Methyloterricola oryzae: one gene and its partner. The protein of the gene in region 2 interacts with the protein of the main gene of each other region in a pairwise test. Links are inferred from orthologs where the notes say so. Each region holds a gene or a part of one and is shown on either strand. Other genes may lie near its edges. The genes, in order: gyrB and gyrA.

The links.
Region 1: the proteins of gyrA (region 2) and gyrB interact in binary tests that used the Escherichia coli proteins (3 or more experiments, as listed by UniProt). The link is inferred for Methyloterricola oryzae from one-to-one orthologs.

What each region holds. Positions count from the first base shown.
Region 1 is NZ_JYNS01000016.1:10,715-16,322, reverse strand. Bases 2,501-5,608 are described here. They hold gyrB (DNA topoisomerase (ATP-hydrolyzing) subunit B), read right to left. Parts: upstream 5,210-5,608; coding sequence 2,792-5,209; downstream 2,501-2,791. Other genes in these bases: recF (DNA replication/repair protein RecF), read right to left, coding at 5,226-5,608; lgt (prolipoprotein diacylglyceryl transferase), read right to left, coding at 2,501-2,727. Outside these bases: EK23_RS17180 (SIMPL domain-containing protein), read right to left, coding at 1-537; folA (type 3 dihydrofolate reductase), read right to left, coding at 616-1,128; EK23_RS17170 (thymidylate synthase), read right to left, coding at 1,125-1,922; more of lgt, read right to left, coding at 1,924-2,500. UniProt on the Escherichia coli protein: DNA gyrase negatively supercoils closed circular double-stranded DNA in an ATP-dependent manner to maintain chromosomes in an underwound state.
Region 2 is NZ_JYNS01000002.1:428,196-436,312, forward strand. The notes cover bases 1,960-5,097. They hold gyrA (DNA gyrase subunit A), read left to right. Parts: upstream 1,960-2,301; coding sequence 2,302-4,893; downstream 4,894-5,097. Other genes in these bases: trmB (tRNA (guanosine(46)-N7)-methyltransferase TrmB), read right to left, coding at 1,960-2,085. In the rest of the region: EK23_RS05650 (dynamin family protein), read left to right, coding at 1-1,377; more of trmB, read right to left, coding at 1,393-1,959; serC (3-phosphoserine/phosphohydroxythreonine transaminase), read left to right, coding at 5,106-6,188; EK23_RS05670 (phosphoglycerate dehydrogenase), read left to right, coding at 6,198-7,361; pheA (prephenate dehydratase), read left to right, coding at 7,392-8,117. UniProt on the Escherichia coli protein: A type II topoisomerase that negatively supercoils closed circular double-stranded (ds) DNA in an ATP-dependent manner to maintain chromosomes in an underwound state.

The DNA of each region.
Region 1 (5,608 bases), on a different replicon or contig from region 2:
CCGGTAACGAGCTCGGCCTAGACCGTGCGTGACTCTCTCGGCGCGTTGTTGGTAAGACGCGAGTGCCTGCTCGATGAGCGCATCCTCGGCCCGCTTCATGGATTCTGGCGTCACGCCGTAATTGATTCCATCAAGGTTCAGATTCTGCTGCAGATCGCCCAGAAGGCCGCTGAGTTTGGGGAGATTGGAAGACTCCAAGCGGATGGACTGGCGGACTCTCCAGCCTACTAATCGATCATCTTGGTAAAGCGGCGTCGTCTGGTAATCCGCTGTCTCGACTTTGATGTCAGGTATCTGCTTTATCTGCTTTACCGACTGCGTTACCGCCTTGTTGACTTGATCGGCTATGGTCTCAGCATTTTCTCCTTCCATTTGCCTGGATAGATAGGCGACGACTGTGTCCGTTGCGACACTTGAACTTGCTACAACGGAAAATTCCACGCGATCATAGGTCCTTATAGGGTCTTCTGCCAGGGCGCAAGCTGGCAGGCTGGTAGCCATCAACCATAAAGCCATCTGCCGATTGCTGCTCAACATGAGTGAGGCACTCCTAAGATTACACTGAATGAATGGTACAGCAGCTAGGCCTGATTTCATTTGGTCTGACTGCGCGATTCAAGACGGTTGGGTTGGCTCTGTCACTGCAAGTCGGTCCAGAACAAGAAACCGGTATGTAAACGAAACGCTGTTGTCGCCATCGATGATTTCGCTGGCAGTCTCATTCCAGTGGGATGATTCGATCACGGGAAAGAAGGTATCGCCTTCAAATTCAGCGTCTATATGGGTGAGGTAAATCCGGTCAGCCCTGGGTAACAATGCTTGGTAAAGGCAACTGCCTCCGATCACCATCAGTTCGTCGGCCCAACCTGCAACCGCGAAGGCCTGGTCGATATCATGGACGACTTCGCAGTCATTTGCGCGATAGTCCGCCCTGCTGCTCAATACAATATTTTTTCGGCCCGGTAGCGCACGTCCAATAGACTCATGCGTCTTGCGCCCCATCAGGATGGGCTTTCCCATGGTGAGGGTCTTGAACCGACGCAGGTCAGCTGACAAGTGCCACGGTAGGCCATTGTTGACACCGATGACGCGGTTCGCCGACATGGCGACAATCAGCGATATCTTCATACAGCAACGGGCGCTTTTATGTGAGGATGTGCCAGGTAATCCTCAATGAGAAAGTCCTCAAACCGATAGTCGAAAAGGCTAGGAGGCTGTCGGGTGATCCGCAGCTTCGGTAATGGGTAAGGTTTGCGCGTGAGCTGGGCGCGGGCCTGCTCTAGATGATTCAGATAGAGATGTGTGTCGCCGCCTGACCAAATCAATTCGTTTGGCTCCAGGCCGCATTGCTGCGCGAGCATGTGGGTGAGCAAGGCGTAGCTGGCGATATTAAAGGGCAGGCCAAGAAATACGTCGACAGAGCGCATGTTGAACAAGCAGGATAGTCGGCGCTCCTGTTCCACGTGAAACTGGAAGGAATAATGACAGGGTGGGAGAGCCATGTACTTGACTTGCGCGGGGTTCCAAGCGCTGATCAGCAGTCGGCGCGAGTTCGGATTGCAGCGCAACTGCTCCACAAGGTCCGACAGTTGGTCAACGGTGTACCCCTGTGGTCCCTCCCACATACGCCACTGCTTTCCATAAACTGGTCCCAATTCGCCATCAGAATCGGCCCACTCATCCCAGATGCCTACTCCATTTTCCCTCAAATAAGCCACGTTGGTACTGCCGGAAACAAACCAGAGCAGTTCATGAATGATGGATGGTAGGTGAAGCCTTTTGGTAGTGAGCAGGGGAAAGCCTGATCTTAGATCAAACCGCATCTGCCGACCGAACACACTGAGTGTGCCGGTCCCCGTTCGATCTTCCTTCCGCACACCACGCTCGAGAATTTCCTCCAGCAGTGCCAGATATTGCTGCATTTTAGCTGCCCTCCGAATCCAGAGAGGCACTACGCCGGTAAGCCAGGTAAAGCAGAAGCCCGCCCACCGCTATCATCGGAAAACTGAGTAGGTGCCCCATGGTGATCCAACCAAAGGCCAAGTAGCCAATATGAGCATCCGGCAGCCTCACCAATTCGACGGCAAATCGGAACAACCCGTATAACAGCATAAACCAGCCCGAAATCGCCATACGCGGCGGATGTCTAAGCCGAAGCCAGTTCAATAGCAGAAACAGCACGAGGCCTTCCAACAAAGCCTCATATAGCATTGAGGGATGGCGCGCTACAGGTTCTGCCAGAGGAAAAATCATGCCCCATGGCAAATCAGTCGGCTTGCCCCAGAGTTCGCCATTGATAAAGTTCCCGATTCGGCCCGCCAAGAGTCCGATGGGTACCAAAGGTGCAATGAAATCGGACAGAACAAAAAACCCAGTCCCTAGTTTTCGCCCGTACCACCACATCGCAGCAAAGACTCCAAGCATTCCGCCGTGGAACGACATTCCGCCTTCCCAAAGGCGTAAGATCATGATTGGGTCGTTCAGGAACGCAGGCAAGTTGTAGAAAATCGTATATCCGAGACGCCCCCCCAAGACCACACCTAACGCACAATAAAAGATGAGGTCTTCAACTTGTGGAACAGTGAGTACCGTCTCACCTCGCGCCGCGCGCCGCCGAGCAAGCCACCATGCCGAGGCAATTCCCACGACATACATCAGTCCATACCAGTGGATCTTTATGGGTCCAATGCTGATGGCGACAGGATCAATTTCAGGATAGTGGATCATTTGCCAGGTTTAAACGAGTGGTGCGTGAATCTAATTCGATCGCCAATGGATGTGCGTGGCCACTTCAAATATCCAGATTGCTGACTTCAAGGGCGTTGCGCTGAATGAAGTCACGTCGGGGTTCAACCTGGTCCCCCATCAGGGTTGTGAATACTTCGTCTGCGGCTATGGCATCTTCGATTTTCACTTGAAGCAGCCTACGGGTATTCGCATCAAGCGTGGTTTCCCACAATTGCTCTGGATTCATCTCACCAAGCCCCTTATACCGTTGGATATGTTGGCCTTTGCGGACCTCCGACATCATCCAATCAAATGCGGCCTTGAAGTTTCGCACCGGCGTGCGCCTCTCCTCTGAGCCTATCGTAGTCGCATCACTAAACAGATCGCCCGTCTTCTGTCCAAATGCCACCAATCGAGCGTAATCGTTGGAAGCAAAAAACGTCGAGGATAGTTCGAAGAACCTCTGTACACCATGCATCCTCTTCATGACTTTGGCGACGAATTCTCCAGGCCGTGGGACAAAGTCAACCTCAATTGTAAAATCAGCGCCTTTATCCACCCGTTTCAACGCGCTTTCCAACAGCTTGAACCATGAACTGGTCTGTCCCTGATCCAGCGCTATTTCGCGTGTTAAGGGTGGCAGATTCATTAAAGTTTCGAGGAAATCCTGGTCGTAGCGATGAGACTGACGCTCGATCAGGGCTTTTACCCTTAGGTGTTCGTGGGCCAATGCCTCAAGACCTGGTCCCTGAATAGGCGGGGCATTTTCGTCGATATACAGGCGGGCCTTTTCCAAGGCCAATTGCAGAAGGTACTCATCCAACTCGCTATCGTCCTTGACGTAGTGCTCCTGCTTTCCTTTCTTTACCTTGTATAAAGGAGGCTGCGCAATGTACACATGTCCGCGTTCGATCAACTCTGGCATCTGTCGATAGAAGAAGGTCAAGAGCAAGGTTCTAATATGGGAACCGTCCACATCCGCATCCGTCATGATGATGATTCTGTGGTAGCGCAATTTATCAGGGTCGTATTCCTCTCGCCCAATACCACAACCGAGGGCCGTAATCAGGGTGCCGACCTCCTCAGAAGAAAGCATACGATCAAAGCGTGCGCGCTCGACATTCAGAATTTTGCCCTTGAGCGGCAAGATCGCCTGAGTTCTCCTATCCCTTCCCTGTTTGGCGGACCCGCCCGCAGAGTCACCCTCGACGATAAATAGTTCTGACAGGGCGGGGTCGCGCTCCTGACAGTCCGCAAGCTTGCCAGGTAAACCCGCAATATCCAGTGTTGTTTTTCTGCGAGTCATTTCCCGGGCTTTACGCGCAGCCTCGCGGGCACGCGCTGCGTCTATCATTTTTCCAGCAATGACCTTGGCGACGCTTGGATTTTCCTGGAGAAACTCATCGAACTTTTCGTTCATGGCTGATTCCACCGCAGGTTTTACTTCGGATGAAACCAGCTTGTCCTTGGTTTGGGATGAGAACTTGGGATCCGGGACCTTGACGGATAGGATCGCGGTCAAGCCTTCTCGGGCATCATCGCCGGTGGTCGCAACCTTGTGCTTCTTTTGGAGCCCCTCGGCTTCGATGTAATTATTCAGTGTTCGTGTCAGGGCAGCGCGGAATCCGGCGAGATGAGTGCCACCGTCCCTTTGAGGAATGTTGTTCGTATAGCAGTAAATGTTCTCTTGATAGGAGTCATTCCATTGCAGAGCGGCTTCGACGGTTATTCCGTCCCGCTCCGTGGTGACGTAAAACACTTTGTCGAATAGCGGCGTCTTGTTCTTGTTTAGGTGCTCGACAAACGCCCTGATTCCTCCTTCGTACTCGTATACATCCTCCTTGTCGGTGCGTTCGTCCCTCAGTTCAATGCGTACCCCTGAATTTAGGAAAGAGAGTTCCCTTAGCCGCTTCGCGAGAATTTCGTAGTGGAATTCTATATGGGTGAATGTTTCGGCACTGGGCTTGAAACGTATCTTGGTGCCGCTACCTTCCGCCGGCCCCACGTCGGCCAACGGTGCCTGAGGTTCACCATGCCGGTAAACTTGGCGATACAGCCGACCGTTCTTGCGTATTTCGAGCTCGAGTTCCTCCGAAAGGGCATTGACCACTGAAACGCCGACACCGTGCAGACCGCCCGAAACCTTGTAGGCATTGTCATCGAACTTTCCGCCGGCATGGAGCACAGTCATGATCACTTCTGCGGCGGAACGACCTTCCTCGGCATGAATGTCGACAGGGATACCGCGCCCGTCGTCAGCGACCGTCACGGATTCGTCGGCGTGTATCGTGACCTGAACAGCCTTACAGTAGCCAGCCAAGGCTTCGTCGATGGAATTGTCTACCACCTCAAATACCATATGGTGCAGACCAGTCCCGTCATCCGTATCACCGATATACATGCCCGGGCGCTTTCGAACGGCGTCGAGTCCTTTTAGCACCTTGATATTGGAGCTATCGTATTCCTGTACTTCGCTGTTCATGCTTACCATATACCTCTCAGTTCTCTCGACGCGTCAAACAACCGCGTTCCACGTGAAACACTGCAGCCGCTTCGAGACCAGTGCTATGGCGCACCGCCTCATCCGTAGCCGTCACAAAAAACTGCCCATTAAGACTTTTGATAAACGACAGAAGCTTGCTTCTGTTAGTCACATCCAACTCCGATGCCAAATCATCGATCAACACGCATCCGCGCTTCCCCAATTGGCTCTCCAAAAGGTTCGCTTGCGACAAGAGCAGGGCAAAAACCAGCATCTTAATCTGGCCCCGCGAAAAAAAATGCCGGACCGGCCTTCCGTCCATTTGAATGACGAAATCACCCCGATGCGGCCCATATTGCGTATAGCCGAACCGTCTGTCAGCCTGGACGTTCGCCTGAA
Region 2 (8,117 bases):
CTGCTCAAGGAAGGCCTTTCCATCCTGGATACGCCGGGCCTCAATGCCCTGGGCGCCGAGCCGGAGCTGACCCTGCACATGCTGCCCAGCGCCCAGGCCGTGGTGTTCGTCCTGGCCGCCGACACCGGCGTGACCAAGAGCGACTTGGACATGTGGCGCAACCACGTGCGCGGCTCGCGCCATTCCCACCATGGCGGACTGGCGGTGGTGATGAACAAGATCGACTCCATGTGGGGTGATCTGCAGGGCGAGGAAGCCATCGAGAAATCCATCCATGAACAGATTGCGACCACCGCCCAGATACTGGAAGTGGCGGAAGGTTCGATCTTTCCGGTATCGGCCAAGCAGGCCTTGTTGGCCAAGGTCAAGGGCGACGAGGCGCTGCTGGACAAGAGCCGGCTGCGGGGGATCGAGAATTATCTTGCCAATAGCGTGGTGCGCGAACGCCAGACCATCCTGCGAGAGGCGGTATCCCACAATGTGGGACATCTGGTGCGGGAGTCGGCCGCGACACTGGGCGCCGAAATGACCGACATCGAGCGCCAGTTGGCTGACATGCGCAAGATCGACATCAATAACCATGAGATGACCCACAAGCTCATGGAGGAAACCCGGGAGCAGCAGGGGCGCTATCTGGCCAGCGTGGATAATTTTCAGGCCAGTCGGCGCGTGTTTCTGGTCCAGGTGCGTTTGCTGATCGAGGCCTTGGGCGCCGATACCATCGATCCCATCGTGCGCCGCATGCGCAAGCAGACGGCAGGGAGCCTGACCACCATCGGCATGAAGAACTCGATGAAGAACGTGCTGGACGAGTTGCGTGTGGTGCTGGAGAAGGCCTCGGCCATTGCCGAAGAGGCCAGGCGGCTGGTCAAGGCCATTTACGCGCGATTCCGTGACGAGCATGGGTTCACTGACCTGCAGCCGGTCATGCTGTCATTCCACAAATACGAGGTGGAACTGCAGCGTATCTTCGACGAGGGTGAGGAATTCCGTAACAGCGCGGCCTCCACCCTGATGGAGCAGAGCCTGGTGGTGCAGAAGCTGTATGGCACCATCATCGCCAATGCGCGCGAGATGTTCGGGCAGGCACACAACGAGGCCAAGACCTGGGGCTCAACCGCCTTGGGGCCTCTAGTTCACCAGATCAAGGACCGCAAACGTCTCATCGAAAGCCGCCTGGAAGTACTTCGCAAGGTCAACGAAACCAGCGAGTCGCTGGATGCCGAGATTGCGGCCATGGAAGAGAAACTGGCTCCGTTGCAGCGTCAGTTCGATGAACTCAAGGCGATCCTGTCCACCTTGGAACTCGAACAGGAACCGGCACCAACATCCGGCGTCAGTCAGGAAGCGCCGGCGGCGGTCGAGGCGGCTGGATAGGTCCGAGGTCCCTGCTCAGGGGCGCTTTTCGAACAGCAAGTCCCACACCCCGTGACCTAGGCGCTGGCCGCGTGACTCGAATTTGGTGAGCGGACGGTGCGCCGGGCGCTCGCTGAACTGTCTGGCACCCGCCTGGTTTTTCAGGGCCTCACAGCCTTCCAGTACCTCAAGCATCTGCAGCGCATAGTCATGCCAGTCGGTGGCCGCATGCAGCACACCCCCCGTCTTCAGTTTGCGGGCGGCAAGCTCGGTGAACTCCGGATTGATGAGGCGGCGCTTGTGATGCCTTTTCTTGTGCCAAGGGTCCGGAAAGAACACCTGGATACCTGCCAACGAAGCGTCGGGAATGAATTGCTTCAGCACCTCCACCGCGTCGGCGCAGCAGACCCGCACGTTCTTCAGGCCCAGTTCCTCGATGCGCAACAAGGCATGTCCAACACCGGGGCGATGCACTTCGATCCCGAGAAAATTCCGCTCCGGCGTGGCCGCCGCCATCTGCGTCAGGCTTTCCCCATTGCCGAAGCCGATCTCAAGCACCAGAGGTTGGGGCTGCGGAAACAGCAGGGCAGGCGCGCGGCAATCCGCCGGTTCGATGCCGTAGCGGGGCCACAGCAGGTCCAGGGCCTGGCGCTGGGCCTCGGTGATGCGTCCTTGTCGCAGCACGAAGCTGCGGATGGGGCGATGCTGGGCGGAATCGCTTGAAGTCATGGGGCTTGTGTGCTCGGGTCCTTTCAGGGCGCGCATTTTAGCAGATCGAACTGTCGCGCTGCTGCCGATGGCCATAGTCGCAAAACCCTCCAAACGGCGTGGCGTGATATAATCCCGGGCTGGCGCTTCAGAACGAGACAGGCCAACCGAACTGGCCTCGGCGCGTAAACGGAGTAACGTCTTTCCTCGCTTTTATCGCAGAACAACACGGACCTGATGTCTTCTTTCGCCAAAGAAATCATACCAGTCAGCCTCGAAGACGAGATGAAGCAGTCCTATCTGGACTACGCCATGAGCGTCATCGTGGGTCGTGCCTTGCCCGATGCCCGCGATGGGCTGAAACCAGTGCACCGCCGGGTGCTGTACGCCATGCAGGAACTGGGTAACGACTGGAACAAGCCCTATAAGAAATCCGCCCGCGTGGTGGGTGACGTCATCGGTAAATACCACCCCCACGGCGACTCCGCGGTCTACGACACCATCGTGCGCATGGCCCAGCCGTTTTCCCTGCGCTACATGCTGGTCGACGGCCAGGGCAACTTCGGCTCGGTGGATGGCGATCCGCCGGCGGCCATGCGGTACACCGAGGTGCGCATGTCGCGCATCGCCCATGACCTGCTTGCCGATCTGGACAAGGAAACCGTCGATTTCGTCCCCAACTATGACGAGTCCGAGCGGGAACCCTCGGTCCTGCCGACGCGCATCCCCAACCTGCTGATCAACGGCTCTGCCGGCATCGCGGTGGGCATGGCGACCAACATCCCGCCACACAACCTGACCGAAGTCATCAATGCCTGCCTGACCCTGATCGAAAATCCGGGGGCCAGCATCCACGAACTGATGGCCCTGGTGCCCGGGCCGGACTTCCCCACCGCGGGACTGATCAACGGCGCGGCGGGCATACGCGAGGCCTATCTCACCGGACGTGGCCGCATCTACCTGCGCGCCCGCTGCCATTTCGAAGGCGAGGAGGGCGCACGCCAGTCCATCATCGTCAGCGAACTGCCCTACCAGGTAAACAAGGCCAGGCTGCTGGAGAAGATCGCCGAGTTGGTCAAGGACGGCAAGCTAGAGGGCATCTCCGGCCTGCGCGACGAATCCGACAAGGATGGCATGCGCATGGTGATTGAGCTGCGGCGCGGCGAGGTGCCGGACGTGGTGCTCAACAACCTGTACCAGCAGACCCAGATGCAGAGCGTGTTCGGCATCAACATGGTGGCCCTGCTGGACGGCCGCCCGCGCTGCATGAATTTGAAGGAACTGCTAGTCGCCTTCATCGACCACCGCCGCGAGGTGGTGACCCGGCGCACCATCTTCGAACTGCGCAAGGCGCGGGAACGCGCGCACATTTTGGAAGGCCTGGCCGTCGCGCTGGCCAATATCGATGAGATCATCGAGGCCATCAAGACCTCGCCCAGCCCTGCCGAGGCCAAGGCGCGTCTGTTGGGCCGCAGCTGGCAGCCGGGCGTGGTGACCGAACTGCTGGCCCGCGCCGAGGACGAGTGGCGTTCCCGCCCCGATGACCTGGGCCGCGAGTTCGGCCTGGTCGAAGGCGCCTACCGCCTTTCGCCCGCCCAGGCCCAGGCCATCCTGGATCTGCGCCTGCACCGCCTCACCGGGCTGGAGCAGGAGAAAATCATCGCCGAATACAAGGAATTGCTCGGCAAGATCGACGAACTTCTCGCCATCCTGGCCAGCGACGTGCGCCTTCTTGAAGTCATCCGCGACGAACTGGTAGCGGTACGCGACCAGTTTGGCGATGCCCGCCGTACCGAGATCATCACCACACAGTTGGACTTGTGCGCCGAGGATCTGATCACCGAGGAAGACGTGGTGGTGACGGTATCCCACGAGGGTTACGTCAAATCGCAGCCCCTGACCGATTATCGCGCGCAGCGCCGCGGCGGGCGCGGCAAGCAGGCGGCGGCGACGAAGGAAGAGGACTACATCGAGAAGCTGATCGTGGCGAATACCCACGACACCATCCTGTGCTTCTCCAGCGCCGGCAAGGTCTACTGGCTCAAGGTCTACGAACTGCCTGTGGCCAGCCGCACCGCGCGCGGCCGGCCCTTCGTCAACCTGCTTCCGCTGGAGGAAGGAGAAAAGGTCAACGCCATCCTGCCCATCCGCGAGTTTGACGAGGATCATTACATCTTCATGGCCACCACCTCCGGCACGGTGAAGAAGGTGGTGCTGACCGAATTCGAGCGGCCGCGGCCCAGCGGCAAGATCGCCGTGGACCTGCGCGAGGATGATCGCCTGGTGGACGTGGCTATCACCAACGGCACCCAGGATGTGATGCTGTTCAGCAGCGATGGCAAGGTGGTCTGCTTCAACGAGACCGACGTGCGCGCCATGGGGCGCACCGCAACCGGCGTGCGCGGCATGAGCCTGAACGAAGGGCAGAAGGTCATCGCCCTGATCATCGCCAGCGACGGCACGGTGCTCAATATCACCGAGAATGGCTTCGGCAAGCGCACCGCCCTGTCGGAGTTCCCGCGCCACCGCCGTGGCGGCCAGGGTGTGATCGCCATCCAGACCTCGGAGCGCAATGGACAGGTGGTTGCGGCCGTGCTGGTGGATGAGCCTGACGAGATCATGCTGATCACCGACGCCGGCACCCTGGTGCGCACCCGGGTCGCCGAAATCCGCGAACTGGGGCGCAATACCCAGGGCGTCACTGTGATCCGCCTGAGCGAGGGCGAGAAGGTGGTCGGCGTTGATCGCATCGCCAATCTACCCGGTGATGAGAATGGTGGGGAAGGCGAACCAGAGTCCGACGGCGAGCAAGCGGAGCCCATTGAATAAGCGCCCTGTTAAGAATGCCGGGTTCGCCTGTTCGGCCACGCACTCGATTCCGGCACTCGTGAAAGGATATTGAAACAGTCAGAACCCAGAATACGGCCCGTATCGGCGGCAGCGGCGCATGAGCGCCTGCGTGGCGTCGTGTTTGATCCAGCCACCGGGGTTCTTGCCGGGCTGCGGGCCCGCCGATTTGCTTAACCAAACTTGAGGTGACTATGTCCAGGGTCTACAACTTCAGCGCCGGGCCTTCCATGCTGCCCGAGCCGGTGCTGCAACGGGCGCGCGATGAAATGCTGGAGTGGGGCGATACCGGCATGTCGGTGATGGAAATGAGTCACCGCGGCAAAAGCTTCGTCGCCATCGCCGAGAAGGCCGAGGCGGACCTGCGTGAACTGCTGGCGGTGCCGGCCGATTACAAGGTGCTGTTCGTGCAGGGCGGGGCGACCGGCCAGTTTGCCGCCGTCCCCATGAACCTGCTGCGGGGCAAGACCACCGCTTGCTATGTGAGCACCGGACTGTGGTCGGAAAAGGCCATCTCGGAAGCCAAGATGTACTGCCAGGTGGCATTGGCCGCCAGCACCAAGGAGGGCGGCTACACCACCATTCCTGGGCGAGAGACCTGGAATGTGCCCGCCGATGCCGCCTACCTGCACTACACCTCCAACGAGACCATCAACGGCGTGGAGTTCCAGGACATCCCGGACGCGAACGGTTTGCCCCTGGTGTGCGACATGTCCTCGAACATCCTGTCGCGTCCAGTGGATGTCAGCCGCTACGGCCTCATCTACGCCGGAGCCCAGAAGAACATGGGACCTGCCGGCATCGCCGTGGTCATCGTGCGCGAGGATCTGCTGGGCCAGGTGCTGCCGGGAACGCCAGGCATCCTGGATCTGAAAAAACTGTCGGACAACGGCTCCATGCTCAACACGCCGCCCACCTACAATTGGTATCTACTGGGCCTGGTGCTGGAGTGGTTGAAAGGGCAGGGAGGGCTTGCCGCCATGGAACAGGTCAACATCCGCAAGTCGGCCAAGCTGTATGCCGCAATCGACGCCTCGCCGTTCTACTCCAATCCCGTCGAACCGGCATACCGCTCGCGCATGAATGTGCCGTTCCGCCTGGCCAAGGCCGAGCTGGAGAAGACCTTTGCCAGCGAAGCCAAGTCTGCCGGACTGGTGACCCTGGAAGGCCACCGTCAGGTGGGCGGCATGCGCGCCAGCATCTACAACGCCATGCCGGAGGCCGGCGTGGACGCCCTGATCGCCTTCATGGGCGAGTTCGAACGCAAGTACGGCTGAGGATCTGTCATGTACAAGGTATTGACCTACAACAATATTTCCGTCGCAGGTCTGGAACGGCTGCCGCGCGATCGCTACGAGATCGCCTCGGAGATCCAGCACCCGGATGCCATTATGCTGCGTTCCTTCAAGCTGCACGGCGTGCCCATCCCGGATTCGGTGAAATGCGTGGGACGCGCCGGCGCCGGCGTCAACAACATTCCCGTTCCCGACTATTCCAAGCGCGGCATCCCGGTGTTCAATGCGCCGGGGGCCAACGCCAATGCGGTGAAGGAACTGACCATTGCCGGCATGTTGCTGGCCTCGCGCCACATTTGCGCGGCCTGGGACTTCACTCGTGGCCTGAGCGGCGATGACGAGGTGCTGAGCCAGGCGGTGGAAAAAGGCAAGAAGAACTTCGCCGGCATCGAGTTGGCCGGCAAGACCCTGGGCGTCCTGGGCCTTGGCGCCATCGGCGTGCGCGTGGCCAACACCGCCCTGGCCCTGGGGATGAAGGTAGTGGGTTTCGATCCGCTGCTGACCGTGGACAGCGCCTGGCAACTCTCCTCCTCGGTGGAGAAGGCCGCCAGCGTGGACGACCTGGTGAGCAAGGCGGATTTTCTGAGCCTGCATGTACCCCTCAACGACCAGACCCGCCAGATCATCAACGCCGCCCGTATCGGCCTGATGAAGAAAGGCGCGGTGCTGCTCAACTTCTCCCGTGCCGGAATCGCCGATGACGCCAGCCTCGCGCAGGCCCTGGAGGAAGGCAAGCTGGGCGCCTACGTCTGTGATTTCCCCACCGCCAGCCTGATGAACAAGAAGGGCGTGATCCTGCTGCCGCACATCGGCGCCTCCACCGAGGAAGCGGAGGACAACTGCGCGGTGATGGTGGCCGACCAGATCCGCGATTACCTGGAAAATGGCAACATCCGCAATTCGGTGAACTTCCCGGAGGTGATCATGCCGCGCACGGAAGGTTTCCGTCTGGGCGTCGCCAACGAGAACGTGCCGAACATGGTGGGCCAGATCTCCAGCGCCCTGGCCGAGGCCAACCTGAACATTATCGATCTCCTCAACAAATCGCGCGGGGACTACGCCTATACCCTGGTCGACCTCAGCGCGGACGTGCCGGCGGCGACTCTGGAGAAGATCCGCGGCATCAGCGGCGTCCTGACGGCGCGGACTCTCTGAGGCAAAGGCCGGCCGAAAACATCAGAACTCATGGCAGCCGATCCGACCCTCGCGCAGTTGCGCGCACAGATCGACGCGATCGACGATCGCATCCTGGACTTGCTGAACCAGCGGGCGCGCTGCGCCCAGCAGGTGGCGGAGACCAAAACCCGGTCCGGCGAAGACGATTGTTTCTATCGTCCTGAGCGGGAGGCCGAAGTGCTGCGGCGCGTGGCGGCCAACAATCCGGGCCCGCTGTCCCGGGAGGCGGTGGTGCGCTTTTTCCGCGAGGTCATGTCCGAGTGCCTGGCCCTGGAAAAGCCCCTTGCAGTGGCCTTCCTGGGGCCTGAAGGCACGTTTACTCAGCAGGCCGCCTACAAGCATTTCGGCCATGCGGTGCAGGCAGTGCCGCTGCCGGCCATCGACGAGATCTTCCGGGCGGTGGAAAGCGGTAACTGCCAGTTCGGCGTGGTGCCGGTGGAAAACTCCACCGAAGGTGTGATCACACACACCCTGGACAGTTTCGTGCAGTCGCCGCTGCTGATCGCGGGCGAGGTGGTATTGCGCATACACCACAACCTCCTGAGCCGACTGGACGACTTTACGCTGGTACGCAAGGTCTATTCGCACCAGCAGTCCCTCGCGCAGTGCCGGGCCTGGCTGGACCGCTATCTGCCCGGCGCGGAGCGCATTGCGGTAAGCAGCAATGCGGAAGCCGCGCACCTCGCCTCCGGCACTCCCGACAGCGCCGCCATCGCGGGGGAAGTCGCGGCCGGG